DNA from 3 places in the Jeotgalicoccus sp. WY2 genome. Region 3 is predicted to be linked to each of the others. Evidence: riboswitches for the same ligand, from Rfam matches in the RefSeq annotation. Region 3 holds a riboswitch; each other region holds the start of a gene.

Region 1 (7,888 bases), 500 kb from region 3:
AACAAATATAAATTAACGAACACATTATCAATGGATTTAAGACTGCTGTTAAAGCTGATTTTAATTTCCATTTTGCCGATGCTCTTTATCCTGCTGCAGACGACCTTGGAACGGTGCTCGTAATGATTGCTATCTTCCTCGGGCTCGTCGTGTGTTTCAGGAATCAGCTGGTGGCTGATTATCCCGACACTTTCGTTGCCGCGTCAACCGGTCTTGCGTTGATTCTCGGTATTTTTACCCCCGGATCTGCTTGAACGTTATCTCGCATACATCCCTATCAGTTCGAACGTATCTACTCCGGATTACACCGGAAGCTTTTCAGTCGGACAGCGGATTCCAGCTGACAAACTCGCTTATCGCAATCGGTTCCGGCGGCATTACAGGTAAGGGATACACTGATGGGATTATTTATATTCCTGAAAACCATACCGATTTCATCTTTACGATTATCGGCGAGGAATTCGGTTTTATCGGCTCAACTATTGTAATTATCGTACTGTTTATGCTGATTATGCATTTAATCCGTATGGCATTTATGGCAACTGACAGCTTTGCATCGTATTTTGTTATCGGCTATATTGCTTTACTGGTCTTCACATTATCCAGAATATCGGCATGACAATTCAATTGCTGCCGATCACCGGCCTTCCTCTGCCGTTCATCATTACGGAGGAAGCGGATTGTGGTCAAATATGCTCGCTGTCGGAATTCTGCTCAGCATGTATTTCCATCACCTCAGTAAAGGCGCTAAAAACATATAAAACTGCTGAAGGGGATTACCCTCCTCAGCAGTTTTTATTTTAAATATTATTTTCTTTCAGTCTGAGTTGATCTTTATTTGCTATGCGGTTCATAATTTCAAATCTTGATTTCGAAACCGTCACTTTAACACCGAGTTCATGCAGCATCTGGACGACTTCTTTTACTTTGCTTTTGTCGTTTTTGCGCATATTGACACTCCCTTTTTATAGCTAACTTAATTGTACTCGTTGCTATAATTATCTATACTTTTCAGGCATTAATTATTACAGACTTATTAATTTTTTAAATTGCAAAGAAGGTGGACACCTATGACGATACCAATTTGGAACATTTACATCACAGATGCTACTTTAGTAACAATCATTACTGTCATCTTATTTATAATTAACTTCCTTTTAGCCGCCGGACTTGTCTTTCTTGAACGCCGCAGCGCCCAGAGTGTATGGGCATGGATTTTAGTCCTGTTCTTTCTGCCGATTGTCGGCTTCGTGCTCTACATGCTTTTCGGCCGCACAATTTACCGGCAGGAACTTTTCAAACTTGATGAAGATGACAAAGTCGGACTGGAACATCTGGTCAGTGAACAGCTGGAGGAAATCAAACATAACCGTTTAACATTTTCAAACCCCATTGCAGAGAAACATAAAAAACAAATTCATATGCTTCTTTATAATAACCAATCATTTGTGACAAGCAATAATGATGTAACGACTTTTACTGATATGCATGAAAAATTCGATCAGATGTTAAAAGATATTGAAGCTGCTGAAGATCATATCCACTTCCAGTATTATATTTTTAAAATGGATAATATCGGCACACAGCTGTATAAAGCCCTGCTTCAAAAACAAAGAGAAGGCGTCTCTGTACGAATTCTTTATGACGACATCGGTCCCGGTCTTTATCGCTTAGAAACTTCAGCGATATACGCCATGCCGGAGGTTTGGTCGAGGCATTTTTCCCGAGTAAACTCCCGTTAATCAACCCGCGTATTAATAACCGGAATCACCGTAAAATCGTCGTCATTGACGGCAGGGTCGGATATATTGGCGGTGCCAACGTCGGTGATGAATATCTTGGCCGTGATCCGAAGATGGGTGATTGGCGTGATACTCATCTCCGCATCGAAGGAAATGCTGTTAAATCATTGCAGCTCCGCTTTATGCTGGATTGGAACTCGCATGACACGCGCAACAATATGAAACATGAAGATCATTATTTCCCTGAAATTGACTCTGTCGGCAAGACAACGATGCAAATCGCTTCGAGCGGACCGGATGAAAATTATCAGCAGATTAAATTCGGATACCTGAAGATGATTTACAGAGCACAGCATACGATTCATATTCAGTCGCCCTATTTCATCCCCGATCAGTCAATAATGGAAGCAATTCGTATCTCCATATTATCCGGCGTGCGGGTTAAAATAATGATTCCAAGTTTCCCTGACCATCCATTCGTTTACTGGGCGACGTATTCAAATGTTGCCTCTCTGATGAGAATGGGTGCTGAAGTATACATGTATCAGCCGGGCTTCCTCCATCAGAAAGTATTTATTATCGATGATGAAGTTGTGTCAGTCGGAACGACAAATATTGATAACCGCAGCTTTTTTAAACTTTGAAGTCAATGCATTTATGTACGGCGAGAAGGAAGCGACGAAACACCGCAAAATATTTGAAGATGATATTAAACATTGCGAAATACTCACAGAGGAAATATGAAAACCGAGGCTTCCGGATAAAAATGAAAGAAGGCCTTGCCAATTTAATATCACCGATACTGTAACGTATCTTATCCCCTTTAGCTTATATGAGCTTCAGGGGACTTTTTGTGCGGATTACTATTGAATTACGGCGGGCTATCACTACCGTAATTGAACATGTCGCCCGGATAAAAACATCTATGCAACAAAAAGAGCGGAAGCCTCTTCGGGTTCCGCTCTCAAAAATTTAATATTTTTTTATTTTTTACGTTTTTTCTTAGGCTTAACTTTAGCGTTTTTAACACGTGCTTCTTTTTCTGCCTGCTCACGTTCGTGTGCAGCGATAATCGGAGCCATTTCTTCGTTAACTTTCTTACGATAGAACGTGTTACCCGCCCAAGTTTGGAATATCAGGAAGATACCGCCGACTGCCCAGTATAATGGGAGTGCTGATGGTGAAATTGCTGAAATCCAGATAATCATTATCGGTGAGATGTACATGAACAGCTGCATTTGTTTGCGTTGCTCTTCTGCTACATATCGTGTTGATACCCATGCCTGAATCGCGTATACAATACCTGCAATTGCAACCATGAAGTAGTCTGTTTGTGTTAAGTTCATCCATAAGAAGTCCGGATGAGAAGTGATTCCGCCTTCTGAAGGGAATCTTAATGCAAAGTATAACGCCATAACAACCGGCATTTGTATAAGAATAGGTAAACAACCCATGTTCAGCGGATTTATATCATGCTTCTTATAAAGACCCATCATTTCCTGCTGGGCTGCCATTTTTTCTTCCTGTGTCGTCGCAACTTTAACTCGCTGCTGGATTGCTTCCATTTCAGGTTTGACAATCTTCATTTTTTCTCTCATCATCATCTGATTTTTGTATGTACGCATCATGAATGGGAAAATTGCTAGTCTCACAATCAGCGTGATGACGATAATAGCCAGACCATAGTTATTGTCCAGATTATCTCCTAGCCAATGCAGTAACGTATCCATTGGCTGGACGAGTGTTATAGAAGAAGCCGTCTCTATTCTCAGGTTCGGAATAGTCACACCCGGCGAGGAACAGTACGAGTACCATAGTCGCTGGTAATAGCCACTTTTTAATCATTTCTTCACCTCTAAGTTTTATCTCACATAAAAAATTGTACCATAATAAATGTGTATAAAAACCAATTTCATAGTATCCGTACAATATTTCACAAAGTTACTGCAACAAAGCTGTCACGGTTTGTTCAATATTATCCGATTTGGTAATCGCCGAGATAACACAAATGCCGTCTGCGTTGTTTTCGAGGCAGGATTTATAGTTTTGTTCAGTTATGCCGCCTATTGCTGCAGTCGGCAGTTTTGTTCTGTTCACTACTTGTTTTAAACCATTTGTACCGATAGCATCTCCGGCATCATCTTTCGATAAAGTGCTGAATACCGGACCGATGCCGAGATAAGATACTCTGTCGAGGCTGCTCGCTTCAAGTTCCTTTACGCTGCCAACCGATAAACCGATAATTTTATCGTTAAAATAGTCAGGCAGCATATCAGGTTCCATATCATCCTGGCCGATGTGAATGCCGTCTGCTTCGATTTCTTCAGCCAGTTTTACATCGTCGTTAATAATAAATGTCACCTCGTATTGTCTGCACAGCGACTTAATTTCCATTGCAAAATCTTTAAGGTCTTCGCCTGTTTTAATATCACTGCCCTTTTTCCCGCAGCTGAAAGCATGTCACACCTGACTTGAATGCAGTTTCCAAATCTCCGAGCGGATTTTTAAAACTGCCGGAGCTCGCTATCAGATATAATCTCATAATTTCTTTATTCATTAATAGTTCACTCTTTTCGCAGTGTAGTCATCTTCATTAAAATTATAAATTTCATCGATAAGCTGAACCGCAAATGTCCCGGGCCCTCCTGCTGATGCTGCTGCTTTTTCAGCTGCTATATTATACAGGCTTACCGCATTAACAATACTATCCGCCTTGTTTTCAACAGCTAAAAAGGATGCTGCTATTGCACCGAGCACACAGCCGGATCCTGTAATTCTTTCCTGATAATGATGACCGTTGTGCATTACTATATCTGTTCACCGGTAACCAGTGCATCTGTTTCACCGGTAACCAGCACAGGCACGTGTAATACCCCATGTGCCGCTTGGGCAATATCAAGAGTATTTCCTTCAATAATAGAATCAACACCCTTAGACACAGCTTCCCGGCCGCTTAATGCATGTATTTCCCCAGCATTGCCTTTAACCAGCGCAATGTCATAATCACTCAGCAGTTTATCCGTTAAATTTCTGCGAAAAGCCGAAGCGCCGTAGCCTACCGGATCCAGTACCACGGGAATATTATACTGATTAGCATAGTTCGCCATCTTTTCATACAGCATTACTTTATCTTCCGAGCATGTGCCAATGTTTAACAGCAATGCGCCCGCATGTTTTAAAATATCCGCCGCTTCACTTTTTTCACCGCTCATAATCGGAGATGCGCCGAGTGCCAAGAGACTGTTTGCAGTAAACGGCTTCACGACATCATTCGTAATGCACACAACGAGCGGCACGTCTTTTTTAACTGTTCTATCATTATAATTACTCCCCTTTATAACTGAAATGGTTCACCGGTCCGCTGCCTTTGCCGATACCTGGTGAATTTTGTATCGCATTGGTAATATACGCTTTACTCGTTTTGAACGCTTCATCAATCGTCCGGCCTTTCGCAAGCTCCGCAGTTAAAACTGCCGAAAACGTACAGCCTGTTCCATGAGTCTGATCCGTGTCGATGCGTGCTGCTGTTAATGTTGAAATATTTATACCGTCATATAAATAATCAGTCGCATCACCTGACAGATGACCGCCTTTAATAATGACACTCTCTGCGCCCATATCATCAGTGAATATTTTCAGCGCCCGGTGAATATCTTCTTCCGTCCGGATTGTCATCTTTGTAATCGCTTCTGCTTCGTGCAGATTCGGCGTCACTATCGTTGCCAGAGGAATCAGCGTATCAATCAGCGTCGACATCGATGCGTCCGTCATCAAGCGGTCCCCGCTCGTTGCAATCATTACCGGATCCATTACGTAGGGAATATTGTATTTTCTAATGTAGTCCGCAATTACAGTCATCATATCCGCCTCGGCGACCATTCCGGTCTTCATCGCATGCGGCACTTCATCTGAAAATATACTGTTCAGTTCTTTGTCGATAAAATCCGCCGGCACGTTGTAAACGTCCTGCACCCCGAGTGTGTTTTGCGCCGTCAGTGATGTCACCCCGCCGCCTTCCGAAACGCCCGTGAATGCATTGCCTTAAGATCTGCGAGTATTCCTGCACCGCCTGTCGGATCAGTGCCTGCAACAGTTAAACCAATTGGAAATTCAACCATAAAATATGTCCTCCTATAATAAAAGCCCACTTCCCGGGGCGAAGTAGGCAGAGTAGATTCAGAGAACTTCCCTGTAATCATCAGCACTTCCCTACGCCAGCATGATCTGGATCAGGTGAAAAGGGACAAGCATTCGCTATCTCAGCCGTATCGGCGCCCCCAGTGGGTTTTATTGTTTTTATTGACACAAGCGTAACACAATTCTTTTAAGCATCAAAGCAAATTGCGGCGCTTAAATACAGCCGTTCCAATCATCAGAAGCATAATGCCAAGACCCGCAATAATTAAGACTGCTGGAATATCCATACTTTCATAAGGCATATTGCTTAAATAATAAAATGGACTGAGCATTAAATACTTCATCGATATTGATCAGTACGCCGAAATAATTCGCAAAGAATATATAAGCTGCGTAGAGCCATGCTGCAAGATGAAGTTTTTTAGAAATGCCGGCAAAAAGTGCAGATACTCCTATAATAAATATAATGCCCGCACTGTAATTTACAGCAGAAAGCACATAATCTTTAATCGTAATACTTAAATCATCAACATTCATACTCGCGAGATACATGCCGAGTATGGTGAGGAGAAACGATGAAACACCGGCAGCAACTCCGTACAGATAATGTGTGATAAACACTTTCGTGCGGGACACTTTCCGGTTCATTGTACCAGCGATAATCACTTCAAGACGTCCGTCTTTCTCTTCGTTAAGCATGCGCCCGGTAATCATCAGAGCAGGCACCGCAGCCATCAGCGCTGAAATAACGAGCAGCATGCTGATAAAGAACCCTGCCGCATCATTGCTGCCGAGCGACTCCCGGAGCATATCATTTTCTCCGATTAGACTTTCTAAATCACCGAATATGGATCCGTACGACAAACCGGCAGCAAATAGTCCGATGAGCCAGCTGATTATCATTACTCTCATATTAATAAAAGCTAATTTCGGATAACTGTATATTTTTCTCAAATTCTTTTCCTTACCAATTTTTATATAACTGTCTCCGATATCCCGCTTTAAAAATAATACATAGCTGAGTATTATCAAAATTAAAATTACAGTGAACGGTATCAGCCATATTTCTCTATTATCTCCATATACTTCAATCCGGGACAACCAGTGATATGGTGAAATTACAGAGTATGCTGTATTCATGACATCGGTCACCGCGCGGTATAAATAAAATATAATCAGCAGTGACAGAGCGATGCCGAATGTCATATCTCCACTGTCAAATAAATTTCCGATTACAAGAGTCATAACGAAAAACAATAGACCAAACAATGCCAGTCCAAGTGCATAGTATAAATTTCCAGTAATAGAAAGCCCTTCGATATCATACAAGCTTAAACCGCCGAATAATATAATAAAAACAAGTGAATTTATTAAAATTCCGCTCATCAGCTGAGACGTAACAATTGTCTTCTTGCTGATACCGGCACTAAGTACATACTCTGTTAATCCTGACTCTTCAGCTCTCCGGGCAATACCGTTCGCAATCAAAATACCGAACAGGCCGTGAAACAGTGCCATAAACATCAGCATCTGGTGACCGAACATAACAGCTGATGTATAATCTCCGCCCGGTACCGGTCCAATCAGCGCAACCATTGCAGGATTATCGACGGTCATTTTCATACCTTCCTGCTCCGCCGCGGTACTGTACAGCCCGTTAAATACCGGCGGTACCGATATCGACAAACCGCACAATGCAAATATCCAGAGCGCTGCTTTCATTCTCAGATTTTTCATCAGCAATTTAAAATAAGTCATTTTGCGCCCTCATAATAGCGCATGAAAATATCTTCCAGCCGCGGCGGTGCCGTCGTTAAATTTTTCAGATTATATAATTTTAAATACTTCAGAAATTCCGGAATTTTATCATTATCGATAAACAGATGATATCCGTCAGGTGACTCGGAAAATTCATGAACGAAACTGCGGTGTTTTAGTGCAGTAATATCATCATCCGTCTCGACAATGTATTCCATTCTGGTAATATGCCGCAGTTCTTTCATGCTTCC
Region 2 (7,888 bases), 930 kb from region 3:
CCCATCGAATGACCGAGGCCGATATGCGGAATATTCTCAGGCATTGCCTTGCTGACAATCTTTGCATCTTCAAGCAGTTCATCGAACGAATTAAAATGGCCGAGATTACTCAGTTTCTCGTCAGCACCGTGTCCTCTGTGGTTATGAATCACGCAGTGAATATCGTTTAAAGCAAGGTACATGCAAAACTCTTTATACCTCGCTTTATGATCCGCCATGCCGTGCAGAATCTGGATGCTCGCCTTCGGGCGTTCCGGCATGTAATGCGTCACTGAAATACTCCTTCCTTTGTTTCTCATCGTACGGTTTAAAATCTTCAATTCAAGTCCCCCTACTTCATTATTCGGTTGAACAATCGTTCGATTTCATAAGTCGTCATATGAATAATTACCGGCCGCCCGTGTGGACACGTGTACGGCGAATGACATTTTCCGAGCTCTGTAAGCAGCGCGTCCATCTGGTTTTTATCGAGATAATGATTTGCTTTGATCGACTGCTTGCAGCTCATCATAATAGACATTTCCTCACGATACTTATTTACATCGAAGTGATCTGTCTGTGAGATAAACTCGATTAAATCATTGATGTCCTCTTCCGGATTATTTGCTTTAATCCATGATGGATAACGGGCTACAGTATATTGCTTAATGCCGCTTTTTTCGATATCAAAACCGATTTCCTGCAGTTCAGTGAGTTTTTCATCGATTGTAATGACATCATCAAAGCTGAACTCAAACGTATACGGAATTAACAGCGGAATGCCGTCATCTTCTTTAATAATGTTCCGATAAATATATTCGTACTTGATGCGCTCCTGTGCTGCATGCTGGTCCATTAAATACATGCCGGTTTCATTCTGCATAATAATATATGTGCCGTGCAGCTGGCCGATAATTTCCAAATACGGCAGCTTTTCTTTTTCCGGCAGCGGTTCGTGTTCTACGAAGGCCGGTATATCTTTTGGTTTAGCCTGCTGCTGAACCGGTGCGTCCTGTTTAAACGGATTGGTATATTGTTGTTTTTGCGGTTGAAATGGTCTCTCTGCTTCTTGCTGTAGCGTTTCTTTAAAAGGCGTGCGCTGCTGTCGTACCGGCGGTTCATACGTATTAATATGCTCTCTGATCTGTTCATGGCGCTCCGAAAAATCCATTGCCGGCTGTTCAACTTTTTCAGCTTTTGGTTTTTTATGCTCTACTTCAGGAATCAGTTCTGTTTCCATCAGTGCTTCTTTAACCGCTGCTTCAGCGAGCTTTAATAATTCCGTCTCTTTTGACAGCTTTACTTCCACTTTTGACGGATGCACGTTTACATCGATCAGTTTCGGATCCATCGTAATATTTAAAAATGCCAGCGGATATTTATCTCTCGGCTGCAGCGTATGATAAGCGTTAATAATACTCTGAGACAGTTTAAAGTGGCGAACATGCCGGTTGTTAATACTCAGGTTAATATAGTTACGGTTGCTGCGTGTGACTTCAGGTCTCACGATATAACCGCTGATTTTATAGTCCGGGCTTTCGGCACTCACTGGAAGTGTGTTAGCAGACACCTGAATGCCGTAAAGAATATTAATTACTTCTTTTAAATTGCCGTTGCCTGTCGTTTTAAAACGGTCTTTACCGTCAAACGCGAGACGGAAACTGACTTCAGGATAATTCAGCGCCATCCGCTGCATAATATCGATAATCTTTCCCGCTTCCGTACGCAGGTTTTTAATATATTTTAAGCGGGCAGGTGTATTAAAGAATAAATCTTCAATTTCAATGATTGTCCCGCGGCGTTCATGCCAGACGGTATCCTCATCGTATTTCCCGCCGCTGTATACAATTTTGAACGGGGTCGAATTATTTCGCATACTTTCCAAGGTCACTTTCGATACTGCACCGATACTGGCAAGTGCTTCCCCGCGGAAACCGAGTGAGCGTATTTCGAACAGTTCGTAGGCCGTATCGATTTTACTCGTCGCATGACGTTCAAATAAGAGCGTGCGGTCTTCATAATCAATGCCGTGGCCGTTGTCGACCACTTTAATCGATTCCATGCCGCTGTTAGTTATAAATACTTCGATGACCGTAGAGTGAGCGTCGAGCGAGTTTTCAACAATTTCCTTGACGATTGAACTCGGACGCTCGACCACCTCGCCTGCAGCTATTTTATTTTGTATATGAGCGGGCAATACGTGAATTTGTCCCATGTGCTATCCCTCCCCGCGTGCTTTGTTCACTAATTCATGCAATGTGTTCAGCGCCTCCATCGGCGTCATATTATTTAAATCAAGCGATGTTAATTCGGTTAATAGTTTTTTATCGTCTTTAGATACTGCTTCACTGTCACCGAGCGGCAGTTCCAGCTGGAAGATATCGTCCCGCTTACTCAGTTTCGGCTCATGGTTCTGATTTTCAAATGAGCTTAAATATTCAGCTGCCAGTTCCGTCACCCGGTCCGGCAGTTCTGCGAGTTTCGCGACATGAATGCCGTAGCTCTTCTCGACCGCTCCCGGTTTCACTTTATGCAGGAAGACCAGCTTGCCGTCGTATTCCGTCGCTTTAACGTGGACGTTCTGCAGCCCTGGCAGTGTGTCTTCCAGGTTCGTCAGTTCATGGTAGTGGGTTGAAAAGAGTGTCTTCGCACCGATTTCCTCATGAATATAGACGAGCATCGCCTGGGCGAGTGCCATACCGTCATATGTGCTGGTCCCGCGGCCGATCTCATCAAATATCAGAAGCGAGTCCTTTGTTGCGTGCTGGAGTGCTGTATTAGCTTCCATCATTTCGATCATAAATGTCGATTTACCGCTCGATAAGTCATCGCTTGCACCGATGCGTGTATAGATGGCATCGAATATCGGCAGTTTCGCGCTCTCTGCCGGCACTCTCATGCCGATCTGGGCCATAATAATGATTAAGGCCACCTGGCGCATGTACGTCGATTTACCGGACATATTGGGACCGGTAATTAAATAAATAAAGTTATCTTTCGTCATCGTGAGGTCGTTCGGTACATATGTGTTTTCGTTCAGCATGCGTTCAACGATTGGGTGACGCGCATCAATCAGGTCGATTGACTTGTCCGTTTTGAATTCCGGCGTCGTCAGATGATAGTCGTTTGAAACTAAGGCGAAGGATATCAGTGTATCGAGTGTCGAGATCTGCTCTGCTGTACGCTGCAGTCTCGTAATATAGTCCATCATAGCTGTCCGGAGTTCAGTGAACATATTGAATTCGAGTTTAATGCTGTCGTCTTCTGCTGTTAAGATCTGACTTTCCATTTCTTTAAGTCCGGTGTAATAAACCGTTCGGCATTTGTGAGTGTCTGTTTACGGTTATATTCAAACTTTTCGGCATCGAAGTTCATCGCCTGAACTTTGGAAATTTCCAGGTAATAGCCGAACACTTTGTTAAAGCCGATTTTTAAGTTTTTAATGCCAGTGCGTTCTTTTTCTGACTCGAGATAATTGTTCAGCCATGTACGTGCATTTGTGCTGATGTCTCTTAAATTATCGAGTTCATCGCTGACACCGTCTTTAAAGATTTTCCCTTCGCGGATTGTTTTCGGCGGTGTATCTGTTAGGACTACCAGGCGTTCATACGCATCTTCCAGGCTGTCGAAATTCTGGAATGTTTTGTTGTCTGTCAGTTTTAGTGATTCAAGTACTGCCTTTAATTCCGGCAGTCCGTGAAGCGAGTCGCGCAGCTGGACTAAGTCTTTTACGTCCACGTTGTTAAAGGCAAGGCGGCCGACGAGCCGTTCGATATCGTAAACGTGATTTAAAATGCCTGACAGCTGCTGGCGCTCGGTGAAGTTCTCGATTAGCGTCGTTACGATACTTTGCCGATTTTCAATTTCTTTTTTTGACACGAGCGGACGCTCGATCAATTTTCTGAGCTGGCGTTTGCCCATCGGTGTTTCCGTACGGTTTAAATACCAGAACAGAGAGCCTTTTACTTTTTTCGTCTGAATGTTTTCTAAGAGCTCAAGGTTTGAAATGGCTGCATAATTTAATTTCATAAATGTATTGATACGGTGTTTTTCCACCGTCTTTAAATGTTTCAGTTCCTGCATATTTTGTGCACGAATGTAGTTTAACAGCAGATTAATCGCGTGATGTTCATCGACATCATCTTCATAGTCATAATCTGAAGGAGTGTCTGCTTCAAACACCGTATAGAGCGGCGGATCATTATAAATGCTATGAATGATATGTTCACTTTTAGCATTCGTGACCAGTTCCCGGGCGCCCAGTGTTTCTATTTCACTTTTCAGTTCTGTCTGGTCGCTTGTTGAAAAGGCGAAAATTTCACCCGTTGAAATATCCGCATAGCTGACTCTGTTCTGCCCTCTTCTTCATGCAGCGCCAGAATGAAATTACTCGCACCGTCGTCCATACCGAAATCATCGATTAAAGTACCCGGCGTAATTACACGGACCACTTCTCTTCTGACCATGCCTTTCGCCTGCGCGGGATCTTCCATCTGTTCACAGATGGCCACTTTAAAGCCATTCTCGATTAGTTTTGCTATATAGTTGCGCGCAGAATGATATGGCACGCCGCACATCGGTATCGGATCTTTACTTTTATCGCGTGAAGTTAATGTGATTTCGAGCACTTTGGCAGCCGTGACTGCATCGTCGTAAAACAGCTCGTAAAAATCTCCCAGTCTGAATAAAAGTAAGCTGTCCGGATGATTATCTTTAATTGAAAAATACTGTTTCATCATCGGTGTTGGTTCCCGCATTTTAACACTTCCTAAATTAATCTTGTCGTATTATTATAACACGCACCGACGCTTATATCCGCAGTAAGACTCCGTGTTTTTCCAATTGTTTTAAGATGATAAACGATGTAAGAGCGCCGATAAAACTGGATACGAGAAAGGCTGCAGCGACGATGGTGAAAATTTGTTGGTCGAGCTCCAGCACGATGATGAGCGGGTACAAACTGAGTGCCCCGAGTATGCCGGTGCCGAGAACTTCACCAGCTGCAGCGAGCGATAACTTTTTAGTGTATTTGTAGAGGAGCCAGGCAGCGAGCGCGCCGATCATACTGCCGGGATAGGCGAAGACGGTCCCCGTACCGAATAATATTCTGATTGTAGACGAGATAAACGCCTGCACGATCACCCAGGGACCTGTGATGACTGCACCAAGCACATTGATTAAATGCTGCATCGGTGCCGCGCGTATGATTCCGATTGGAATTGTGATAAGCGAACTCAAGATAACGTTTAAGGCGACGAAAGCTGCGGTGAAAGTCATGTTTCTAGTAAGTTTGTTGATGGTGGTGCCTCCTTTTGATTACATTTTATAATTGTTCGAGTTATGTTTGCTGATGCGGTCGGGAATTCGTTATTGACCGTATGTGGTTCTCTCATACGGTCGAAGATTCTTTATTAACCCGATGTAAGTCGTTCATGCGGTTGGAGATTTGTTATTAACCGCATGTGAGTCGTTCATACGGTCGCAAAGTATTCTTTAACCGCATGTGGCCTGTTCATGCGGTCGGTGTATTGTAAAAACATACAAAAATGGCGCTGAAACACTCTATAATTCAGAGATTTCAACGCCATTCAATATGTAGCTGATGCTTATTTAAACTGGTCCGGATCGCGGTTTGGTTTGTTGCGGACTGCAGCGCCTGTTTCACCCTGCATCAGGTCTCCGCCTGTTTGTTCGATGATTTCGCTTGTAACTGTTGAGCTGATTGCATGCGAAACCATTTGCAGTAATTCGTTAACGCCTGCCTGTGATTCTTTAAACTGATCTACAAGCGGCATTTCGTCTAATTCCGCTTCGATTTTAGCCAGTTTTTCTTCCGTCATCTGGTAAGCGCGTTCTTTACCGTAGTTTTGGAAGTTTACTGCCTGCTGCTGCTGCTTTTAAGACTAGCCATTTTTTCGCGGATATCATTATTCTCGTGAATTTTAGCTTCCGCTTTCTGGAAGAATTCAACCTGTTCTGTTTCCGCCATCATTTTACCGAGCTTTTTTGCTTCTTCTATTATTTCCTTCTTAGTATACATTCGAAGTTCCACCTTTTAGTTGATATATACCATTCATTATATATGAAAGCATTCATTTATTAAATGTAAATCTCCTGATTCGTTTGTCAAAGTACAAAAATGCACATCCCGAATATAAGGATGTGCATAACGAATCTATGCCACTTCCCTACGCTGGCATAATCCAGATCAGGTATTAAGAGTATTTCTCAGCCTCAAAAAGGCACCTCCAGTGGTTGTGCAATATTTAATTAAGTCCATCTTAACTTACTAGGAATAACTTGTAAAATATCTTACTGATTCAACATATCATGATATTTACCTTCAAGCTTCAGCAATTCTTCTTCCGTTCCCGCTTCAAGCATTTCTCCCTGATCCAGAACAAATATACGGTCGACGGCTTTTATCGTGTTGAGACGGTGGGCGATAATAATACTCGTCCGCCCTTTCATCAGCCGTTCGAGCGATTCCTGAATTTTTAACTCTGTAATTGTGTCGATGCTGGATGTGGCTTCATCGAGGAGCAGTATTGCCGGGTCGGTAATGAGTGCCCGCGCAATTGATATCAGCTGTTTCTGTCCTTGCGAGATAAAGCCTTCGTCTAAGTCGAGCACTGTATCGTAGCCCCGCTCAAGCGTCATAATAAAGTCATGGGCATTGGCAACTTTCGCCGCTTCTGTCACCTCATCGTCTGTTGCATCCATTCTGCCGTAGCGGATATTTTCACGGATGGTCGCTTCAAACAGATACGGATCTTGCAGCACAAACGCAGTCTGAGAACGGATATTGCTCCGCGAATAGTCTGTAATATCCACACCGTCTACAAGGATGTGCCCTTTATCGGTTTCATAGAACCGCGCGAGCAGCTGCATCACCGTCGTCTTGCCTGCACCTGTGGCACCAATTAATGCGACCGATTCTCCGGAATTGACTTCAAATGACAGGTCCTTAATCGTTGGATGGTGCTGCTCCTTGCTGTATGAGAATGTGACATCTTTAAATTCAATGTGTCCTTCGATTGTCTTATCCGTAATTTTTCCGTCGTTTGATTCTGCCGGCGTATCGAGTATTTGGAATACGCGTTCCGCACCGGCAATCGCTGACAGTACCTGGTTTAACTGATTCGATAAATCCGCGAGCGGACGTGTAAACTGGCGGGCATATTCCGCGAACACAACAATCGTTCCGACTGTAACGACACCGTTTGTCGTCAGTGCCAGAATACCGCCGGCGCCGGCAACAATCGTAAATGAAATATTGTTCAGCATGTTCATTATTTTCGGAATGAAGCCGGAGTACAGGTTCGCCCAGAATGTAACTTCTCTTAAGTTTTTAGCACGGACTTCAAAATTCTGTACCGCACGTTCTTCCTGCGAGAATACTTTAACGATTTCCTGGCCGGACACGATTTCTTCAATGTAGCCGTTCATTTCACCTGTACGGCGCTGGCGCATTTTAAAAAGCGGGCCCGTACGTTTCGTAATAAATCTGACACTGACAATTAATATCGGGATAATCAGTGCCGTCAGGAATGTTAAGAGCGGACTTAAGTAAAGCATGACTGAAAACGTCCCGAGCAGCGTCACAATACTCGTTGTAAACTGGATAAACGATGAGTTCATCGTCTGCGACAGCGTTTCAATATCGTTGGTCATCCGGCTCATTAATTCACCATGCTGGCGTTTATCGTAAAATGTCACCGGCAGTTCTTGCATATGTTCAAACAAATGGTGACGCAGATTGTAAATCGTGCGCTGCGACAGCCCGACCATCAAATACGCCTGAATAAATGTCGTTAACGACAGCAGCAAATACGTTGCCAGAAGAATCATCAGGATTCTGAACAGGCCGCCGAATTCCCGCGGGATAAAGTAAAAGTCGACGATGCGT
Region 3 (7,888 bases):
TCGTCTTTTGAAGCTTCAACAGTATGTCCGTTGAATGCCAGCTCACCGTCTTCTTCCAGTGTTTTAATAAGGGCATCGTTGAGAAGGAAGTTTCCATCTCCATATCCTGTATCGCCTTGATATTTATAATTTGAACTTTTAGATTCTGCTGCTTCGACTGTATTTATACCGTCATCGCCGCTTGCAACATGTGCGCTTGTCACGACAGTAGCTGCAATTCCCGCTGATGCCAGCACTTTAACTAACTTGTGCATGTTCATTTGGAATCATCTCCTAAAGTGTTATTGCTAAGTTTTAATTGTTGCATAATTTTCTATGAACTGCAATTGATGTCCAAAAACAAGAAGATACTGCATAGCGTTATATTATAACGCTATGCAGTAAAATGCTTTTATGCCGGTATTTAAATTAACTATTATGATGTTTCACGTTAAACATTCTCATGAATAATTATATCTCTTGGTCCTTCTGTTTCATTGTTTTATTATATGCTTCCAAATATACTTTCTCTGATTCTGAAGCCATATCCATCGTATTTATTGCTCGGTGCCACTGAGGATAAATAGGTTCTAAAGCAGTAAAGTCAGTGATTTGTGTAACATCTTCATCAGTTAATTGTAAAGTATATGATGCAACATTTTCATACAGCTGTTCTTTGTTTCTTGCTGCAATAATAATCGAGTCGACATTCGGTCTGTCACGAAGCCATGCGAGAACAACTTGCGGTACTGTTACATTATGTTTTGATGCAATGTCCTGCAGCATATCAACGAGGTCGTAAAAGAATTCTTTGTTTTTCAGGTATGGTTCCGCCCAGCCGTTGCCCTGACGTGTTTCCGGCTGCGCTTTTTGATTTCTGGTAATTTTTCCGTTCAGTATTCCTTCGCCTAAGGGAGACCAGATTGTATTGCCGACTCCAAGCTCAGTTCCTGCAGGGAGCAGCTCGTATTCTGCTTCGCGTGATTCAGGTGTGTAATATATTTGATGTGCCGCTGGCGGAATCAGATTATTCTCCACTGCAAATGTATGTGTTTTAGCAAGAGACCAGCCGCTGTAATTCGATACACCCCAGTAACGAATTTTACCTTTTTTAATTAAATCATTCATGATCTGAACTGTTTCTGCAACCGGTACACGCCCGTCCCACATATGCACATAATAGAGATCAAGATAATCAGTACCGAGACGTTCGAGAGTTTTATCAATCGTTGATTCTATATTAACGCGCGTTGCACCGCCGTCATTCGGTCCGCCTTGTATTTGCATGCCTGTTTTACTCGCAATGGTCATGTCTTGTCGTTTACCGCGTATCGCTTTGCCCAGTACGATTTCAGCATCGCCTTTTGCGTAGAGGTTTGCTGTATCGAAATGGTTAATCCCGTGATCCAGTGCATAATCTACAAAGTGATTTGCAGTTTCCTGGGACATATCTGCTGCACCTTCAAAGCCTTTTGTGCCGCTAAATGGAATAGTCCCAAGTGAATATTTAGAAATATTTAATCCTGAATTACCAAGTAAGTTGTAATCCATTACTATCCCTCCAATATATAGACAGTAAATATATTCCCTGCAGCTGCCTCTGTGAAACTTAAGTATGATTTAGATGTATTCAGGGTATACAGATTAAAGAATGATAAATTTAAAATTTACAGGAGGACTCTTAATGACAGAGACAGTACTTATTACAGGTGCCGGAACAGGTTTCGGAAAAAATATCGCATTCGCATTGGCGGAAAAAGGTTACCCGGTCATCGCAACAGTGGAAGTAATGTCGCAGGTCTCGGCTATGGAGCAGGAGGCGAAAGAACGCGGTGTGACGATGCAGATTGAGAAGCTGGATGTAACAAATGCTAAAGACCGTGAAAAAGCATGGTCATGGGATATTGATGTGCTGGTGAATAATGCAGCTGTAAAAGAAGGTGGATCATTAGTAGATATACCCGAAGAAAATTTACGACACCAGTTTGAGGCAAATGTTTTTGGCCCGATACTCTTAACTAAAGGATTTGCCCGTAAAATGGTGGAGAACAAGAGCGGACGAATCGTCTTCGTATCGTCTGTATCCGGAATTACAACTAATCCGCTGTCAGGCCCTTACTCTGGCTCTAAACATACTGTAGAAGCGTTTGCAATGTCATTAAGCAAAGAACTGCAGGAGTTTAATGTAGAAGTTTCAACAATTAATCCGGGGCCTTATTTAACTGGATTTAATGACCGTGAATTTGAAACATGGAAAAACTGGGAAACAGACCTTAATAAAAATGTGTTTGATTACAGTAAGACAGCATTCCCGAGTGAACAGTTCGACCCTCGTGAAGTGACAGAACCTGCGATTAAAGTAATTCTTGGGGAAACGACACAATACCGCAATGTTATTCCTGAAAAAATGGTTTCAGGACTGAAAGAAAAACAGCAAGCTGTCTGGGATAAAAAAACGACAGACGGTCTCGGTCAACGAGACGAAACAGTGCAGAAATCTTATGATATTGAACCGGGAACTCCAGCAGAATAAGAAATGAAGAAAGAACTGCTTAACAATTTGTTAAGCAGTTCTTTCTATCTTGCGTCTGTAGTATCAAATGGTGTAATCATTGTGCCCAGCTGAATCGACAACCATAGTGCAGCACCAGTCAGGACCAGTAAATATAAATCATGCTTTGAGAACGATGTTCTATAGTAATACGTGCGGCTGCCGTCAGTGAATCCTTTTGATTCCATCGCGATACCGAGCCTGTATGCTCTTCTTATACTCTGGCTGAGGAGTGTAATAATTGTTGACTTTAGACCTTTAAAGCCGGAAATATACTTTTATGAATGAGTGCTCTTCTGACTTTCCTCGCTTGTCTGAGCTGGAAGTATTCAGTAATAATAATCGGAACCATCCTTATTGCTGCCATAAAAGAATAGGCATACTTCGGTTTCACTTTCAGCTGAATCATCAGTGCGTAAAATACATCGGTAATTTTTGATGTAAATATGACTAACGCTCCAAATAACGACAATGTAACGCCGCGCATCGTTATGTGAATCCCTCTGATAAAGCTTTCCTCTGTTATATGAATAATGCCGTAGCGAAAAAGCGTTTCTGACCCTTCACCGTAAAAAATCATATACAGACTGGAGATAAATCCGGATATAAAAATGAATATCAGGAGGAGTATCAGATACTTCAATTTTACACCGCTTAAGATGAGCAGCATAAGGAGCATCAGCATTGTTAGGTGAAACAGAACATTGGGATTATGAATAAAGATCACCATAACGAAAAGTATTGCTGCGAGCAGAATTTTAGTCAGCGGGTTTGCATAATCTATAAACGTCTTATATTTTTTAACTGCTTCAAACATAATCTGTCATCTTCTCCCTGAGCATCTGATTTTCAATAATTAAACGTCTGCCGGGATAGCGGATCTTAATATTTTCATCATGCGTAATCATAATTATCGTCGTACCGACAGCAGTCATTTCATGAAACATACGGAGCAGGCGAAATGCATGCTTCTGATCCAGACCGAATGTCGGTTCATCCAGCAGCAGCACTGTCGGCACACCGCCGAGAGCTGTAGCGACGCTTAACCGTCTCTGTTGCCCTGTGGAAATTTCCAGAGGATGAAGATGTGCCACACTGTTAAGACCCATCTGTTTTAAAATGATTTCAGTCTGGCGCACTGCTTCGGTATATTCAAAATGCGGTTCCATATTAATAAATATTTCATCGAAAACTTTATGCGTAATAAACTGCAGCTCCGGATTTTGAAATACGGGGTACACTTCACCTGCAAACTGCTTTGTTTTTTTAATACGTTTACTTTTATAATAAACAGCACCATCTGCAGGAATGAGTTTCATTATAGCTGACAGCAGACTTGATTTCCCCGTGCCATTTTTCCCTTCGAGCGTAACCCATTCACCTTTTTTAATAGTTAAATGATCGACATTCAGAATGTCCATTCCGCGCCGCTCGATGTGTAAGTTTTTTAATTCCAGCAACGCCTCATTGTCAGGCTTTATCAGGTCGAATACAGGTGCATCCTGCCATGAATCGGGGTGCCAGACACCATAATCATTTAAGAGCTGTTTATGGTGCTTCAGCACATCATCAGGTTTCCCTTCATGAATAATCTGGGCGCTATCGTTCATCAATATGACCTGGTCCACTTTATCCCATATATAGTCGACACGGTGTTCGACAATAACAACGGTCCGGTCGCTCCAGATTCCTTCAATAACGTTCCATAGTGAAGCTGCAGACTCATCATCGAGCATGCTCGTCGGTTCGTCGAGAAACAGAGTGTCCGGTTTTTGCAGCAGTGCTGAAGCAATAGCGAGCTTCTGCTTCATTCCGCCGGATAAATTATTAATATTTAATGTCAAAGGTACATCGAGTCCAGTCTGCCCGAGTGCTTCCATCATCATTAGTTCCATATTTTCTTTTGGAATACTTCTATTCTCTAAAATAAAAGCGAGCTCTTCTGCAACTGTCGGCATAGTGAACTGAGAATCGGGGTCCTGAAATACATAAGCATTATTTTAGGATGTTTAGGTTCAGCTTCATCGGCGTATGATGACCTGGTGGATTAATCGCCCATTACATGTAACAGCGTACTTTTCCCTGAACCGCTTGGACCGAGGAGCAGTACTTTCTCACCTGATTTAACTGAAATATTCAAATCGGTAAACAATTTAGATGGTGCCTCAGGAAATTTTAAATTCAGTTTCTTGATATCGATTTTTGACATACTATAATCCTTCATGTGAATTATCAGCTCTTTGACCGACAAACTTTAAAACGCCGGTTTCTTTAAGCGCTTTGTAAAGCAGATGCCCGAGCCAACCCGCAACAAACGCTCCGCTTAGTATTCTAAAACTGAACATTAGTGCGAGGTTCCATGTCTCAAGGTGTCCAAGATAACCATAATACCAGTCGAGCGGCAGTGTAGATAATGCTGCTGCGATACCAGCAAGAACCGCGGTCATCAGACTCGTGCTTTTATATCTGAAGAACATAAAAACAAGTTCGCAGACCAGGCCCTGTATTAACCCGTACATAATCAATGAAATATCAAACTGTAAGAGGACAATCGTTTCACCGGAAGCTGCTGCGAATTCCGCAATCAGTGCAACACCGGGTTTCCTGATAATTAAATAAGCAACAATTGCAGCGATAAACCACATGCCGTAGACCAGTTCATTTAAATGCAGTCCAAACGGCTGCAGAATTGTGTAAATTCCACCCCATAGAGAGTAGATTACAGCGAAAACGAGCGCAATAACAACAGTAATTAAAACATCAGTGAGTGTTAAACTATTTCTTTTTGCCATGTTGAAGCCTCCGTTATAAATTTCAAACAAAAAAACACACCACTAACGGAATGGTGTGCATATAAAAATGCCACTTCCCTACGCTAGTATAATCTAGATCAGGTGATAAGGGTCAATCTCAGTCCGATGCGGACGCCCCCAGTGGTGGTGAATTCATTATTTGATTATCACTATCATAGTCCACTTATGTGAATTTGTGAAGCAGCATTTATTTGTAGCATTTATTTAATGATGGTAATCCCCTGTTTGTCAGTTTCATATAGCGTTACTTTGAGCAGTTCATCATCAGCAGGCAGATTTTTATCAAACTGCTCAAACAGCCAGTAAGCAATGTTTTCTGCTGTTGTATTCATTGCAGGCAGTGTTTCATTGAGGAGACAGTTATCGAGTTTAACAGCGATGTGTTCATCGTAAATTTTATCGATTAAATGGAAATCAGTCGCGAGACCAGTGTCGTTTACCATAGAAGATATTTCCAAATTAAATGTGTAACGGTGATTTTTTAAATCTTTAAACACAGTTTTTGAAAAAAATATCCGATTGTCGCATGTGAATTCGTAATTTTTATGAATAATGACCTTCTCATTAAAATATTTAAATTTTTCAGGCGGCTGTATATCGTTAATATTCATTTAATACCCCTTTAAAAATCAATTTAGTTAATTATACCCAATCACAATACCAATTTTCAAATGCGTCATATTATTGACAGAATTTTCTGTTATGATAATCTTAAATAAAATCCTTTCGTTTTTCGAAAGACTTACATCATTTATTCAAAACAAGGGGGAATTGTATGAAACAATTTTTAAAACGTTTTGGAACAATACTTACTTTAGCGTTACTGCTTATGTCGACAGCGAATCCAGCAGTATCAGGGGCAGCGTATGAACCTGATTACACAGAAGAAAATGATGTGGCAACAGCTCATGAAGGGATGGTTGTATCCGCACATCCGCTTGCTTCAGAGGCAGGTTACGATGTTCTTGCCAAAGGCGGGAATGCAATGGACGCAGCGATTGCAATGCAATACGTCTTAACTGTAGCTGAACCGATGATGTCAGGCATAGGCGGCGGCGGTTTTATGATGGTATATGAAGAGCAAACGGGAGAAACATCTATCATAAACAGCCGAGAACGTGCACCTGGCGGTGCTGATTCTGAAATGTTCCTTGATGATGAAGGAGAAGCTTTACCTTTTGAAGAACGCGTCAGAAGCGGTAAATCAGTAGGAGTTCCGGGAACATTGCGAGGTCTGGAAGAAGCACATGAATCCTGGGGAACGATTGATATGGCAGAACTGATTGCTCCGGCTGTATCTCTTGCCGAAGAAGGGTTTGCTATAGACGATTTCCTTGCTAATCAAATTGCAGATAACGCTGATAAACTGCAGGCTACTGCTGCCAGTGAAGTATTTTTTAATGAACAGGAACCGTTAGTTGAAGGTGACGTGCTGGTGCAGAAAGATTTAGCGAAGACTTTAAGTCTAATCAGAGATAATGGCATTGATTACTTCTATAACAGTGAGATTTCCGAGGCTGCCGCAAATGCAGTTCAGGAATTTGGGGGATCAATGACAGCGGAAGATCTGTCAAATTATGAAGTAACATGGGATGAACCAATCTGGGGAGAGTTTAACGGCTATGATATTGCTACAATGCCTCCTCCAAGCTCCGGCGGGGTATTTATGCTGCAGATGCTTGGTATATTAGATGACTTTGATTTATCGCAGTATAAATTCTCCGGAGAAATATCATTTATTAGCAGAAGCGATGCACTTGGCGTATGCAGATCGTGCTGAATATGCAGGGGATCCAGAATTTGTGGATGTACCTGTTGAAGGATTACTGAATCCCGATTATATCGATGAGCGCAGAGCGTTAATCAGTATGGATGAAGTTAATGAGAAACCGGAAGCGGGAGATCCGTGGAAGTATCAGAAAGGAACAGATGAGGTCGATAATGTCGAACAGCCGGGCGATAAAGTTGACGGCCAGACGACTCACTTTTCTGTAGCGGATAAGTACGGCAATGTTGTATCGTATACTACAACGATTGAGCAGGTTTTTGGTTCAGGTATTATGGTACCTGAATATGGATTTATGCTGAATAATGAACTGACAGACTTTGATGCTGAACCGGGCGGTGCAAATGAAGTACAGCCCAACAAGCGTCCGTTAAGCAGCATGACACCGACAATTGTATTCGATAATGGAACACCCTCAATGACTGCAGGATCACCGGGCGGACAGACGATTATAACGTCAGTTCTTCAGACAATTATCAACACGTATGAATATGAACTCGATGTACATTCTGCTGTAACAGAACCGCGGATCTTCACGAGTGATTTAGAATCATACAGATTTGAAGAAGCGTACCGCAGGAAGTAATTAATCAGCTTAATGAGATGGGACATAACTTTGAAGAGGAATCTGAACCTATAGGCAATGTCAGCAGTATTCAAATTGATCCGGAAACGGGAGAGTTTACAGGTGCTACTGACAAAAACAGAAATGGTGCAGCATTTGGACTGCAGTCACAGAATTAATACTTAAAGATGAAC

Evidence for each region. Region 3 has a riboswitch for thiamine pyrophosphate ahead of G4D76_RS08610 (ECF transporter S component). Riboswitches for the same ligand answer to the same signal wherever they lie in the genome.
Region 1: another riboswitch for thiamine pyrophosphate. It lies ahead of thiD (bifunctional hydroxymethylpyrimidine kinase/phosphomethylpyrimidine kinase); the one in region 3 lies ahead of G4D76_RS08610 (ECF transporter S component).
Region 2: another riboswitch for thiamine pyrophosphate. It lies ahead of G4D76_RS13785 (RicAFT regulatory complex protein RicA family protein); the one in region 3 lies ahead of G4D76_RS08610 (ECF transporter S component).

Annotation. Positions count from the first base shown of each region.
Region 1 covers NZ_CP049818.1:974,823-982,710, forward strand. The annotation lists partial or broken gene G4D76_RS16735 (FtsW/RodA/SpoVE family cell cycle protein) at 1-761, shown strand, start outside; gene G4D76_RS05780 (Lmo0850 family protein) at 801-950, opposite strand; partial or broken gene cls (cardiolipin synthase) at 1,071-2,550, shown strand; partial or broken gene yidC (membrane protein insertase YidC) at 2,726-3,587, opposite strand; gene thiE (thiamine phosphate synthase) at 3,684-4,136, opposite strand; gene G4D76_RS15860 (hypothetical protein) at 4,171-4,299, opposite strand; gene G4D76_RS15865 (hydroxyethylthiazole kinase) at 4,299-4,547, opposite strand; gene G4D76_RS15870 (hydroxyethylthiazole kinase) at 4,550-5,038, opposite strand; partial or broken gene thiD (bifunctional hydroxymethylpyrimidine kinase/phosphomethylpyrimidine kinase) at 5,067-5,860, opposite strand; TPP riboswitch at 5,932-6,031, opposite strand; gene G4D76_RS05810 (ABC transporter) at 6,171-7,637, opposite strand; gene G4D76_RS05815 (ABC transporter ATP-binding protein) at 7,634-7,888, opposite strand, start outside.
Region 2 covers NZ_CP049818.1:2,400,390-2,408,277, reverse strand. The annotation lists gene G4D76_RS13805 (alpha/beta fold hydrolase) at 1-320, opposite strand, end outside; gene mutL (DNA mismatch repair endonuclease MutL) at 332-2,194, opposite strand; partial or broken gene mutS (DNA mismatch repair protein MutS) at 2,198-4,736, opposite strand; gene thiW (energy coupling factor transporter S component ThiW) at 4,789-5,256, opposite strand; partial or broken gene G4D76_RS13785 (RicAFT regulatory complex protein RicA family protein) at 5,586-6,019, opposite strand; TPP riboswitch at 6,148-6,239, opposite strand; gene G4D76_RS13780 (ABC transporter ATP-binding protein) at 6,292-7,888, opposite strand, start outside.
Region 3 covers NZ_CP049818.1:1,475,162-1,483,049, forward strand. The annotation lists gene G4D76_RS08585 (immunodominant staphylococcal antigen IsaB family protein) at 1-260, opposite strand, end outside; gene G4D76_RS08590 (aldo/keto reductase) at 451-1,530, opposite strand; gene G4D76_RS08595 (SDR family oxidoreductase) at 1,664-2,512, shown strand; gene G4D76_RS15015 (hypothetical protein) at 2,557-2,718, opposite strand; gene G4D76_RS08600 (energy-coupling factor transporter transmembrane component T family protein) at 2,781-3,347, opposite strand; gene G4D76_RS15985 (ATP-binding cassette domain-containing protein) at 3,340-4,488, opposite strand; gene G4D76_RS15990 (ATP-binding cassette domain-containing protein) at 4,578-4,739, opposite strand; gene G4D76_RS08610 (ECF transporter S component) at 4,741-5,322, opposite strand; TPP riboswitch at 5,381-5,472, opposite strand; gene G4D76_RS08615 (6-pyruvoyl trahydropterin synthase family protein) at 5,544-5,954, opposite strand; partial or broken gene ggt (gamma-glutamyltransferase) at 6,119-7,873, shown strand.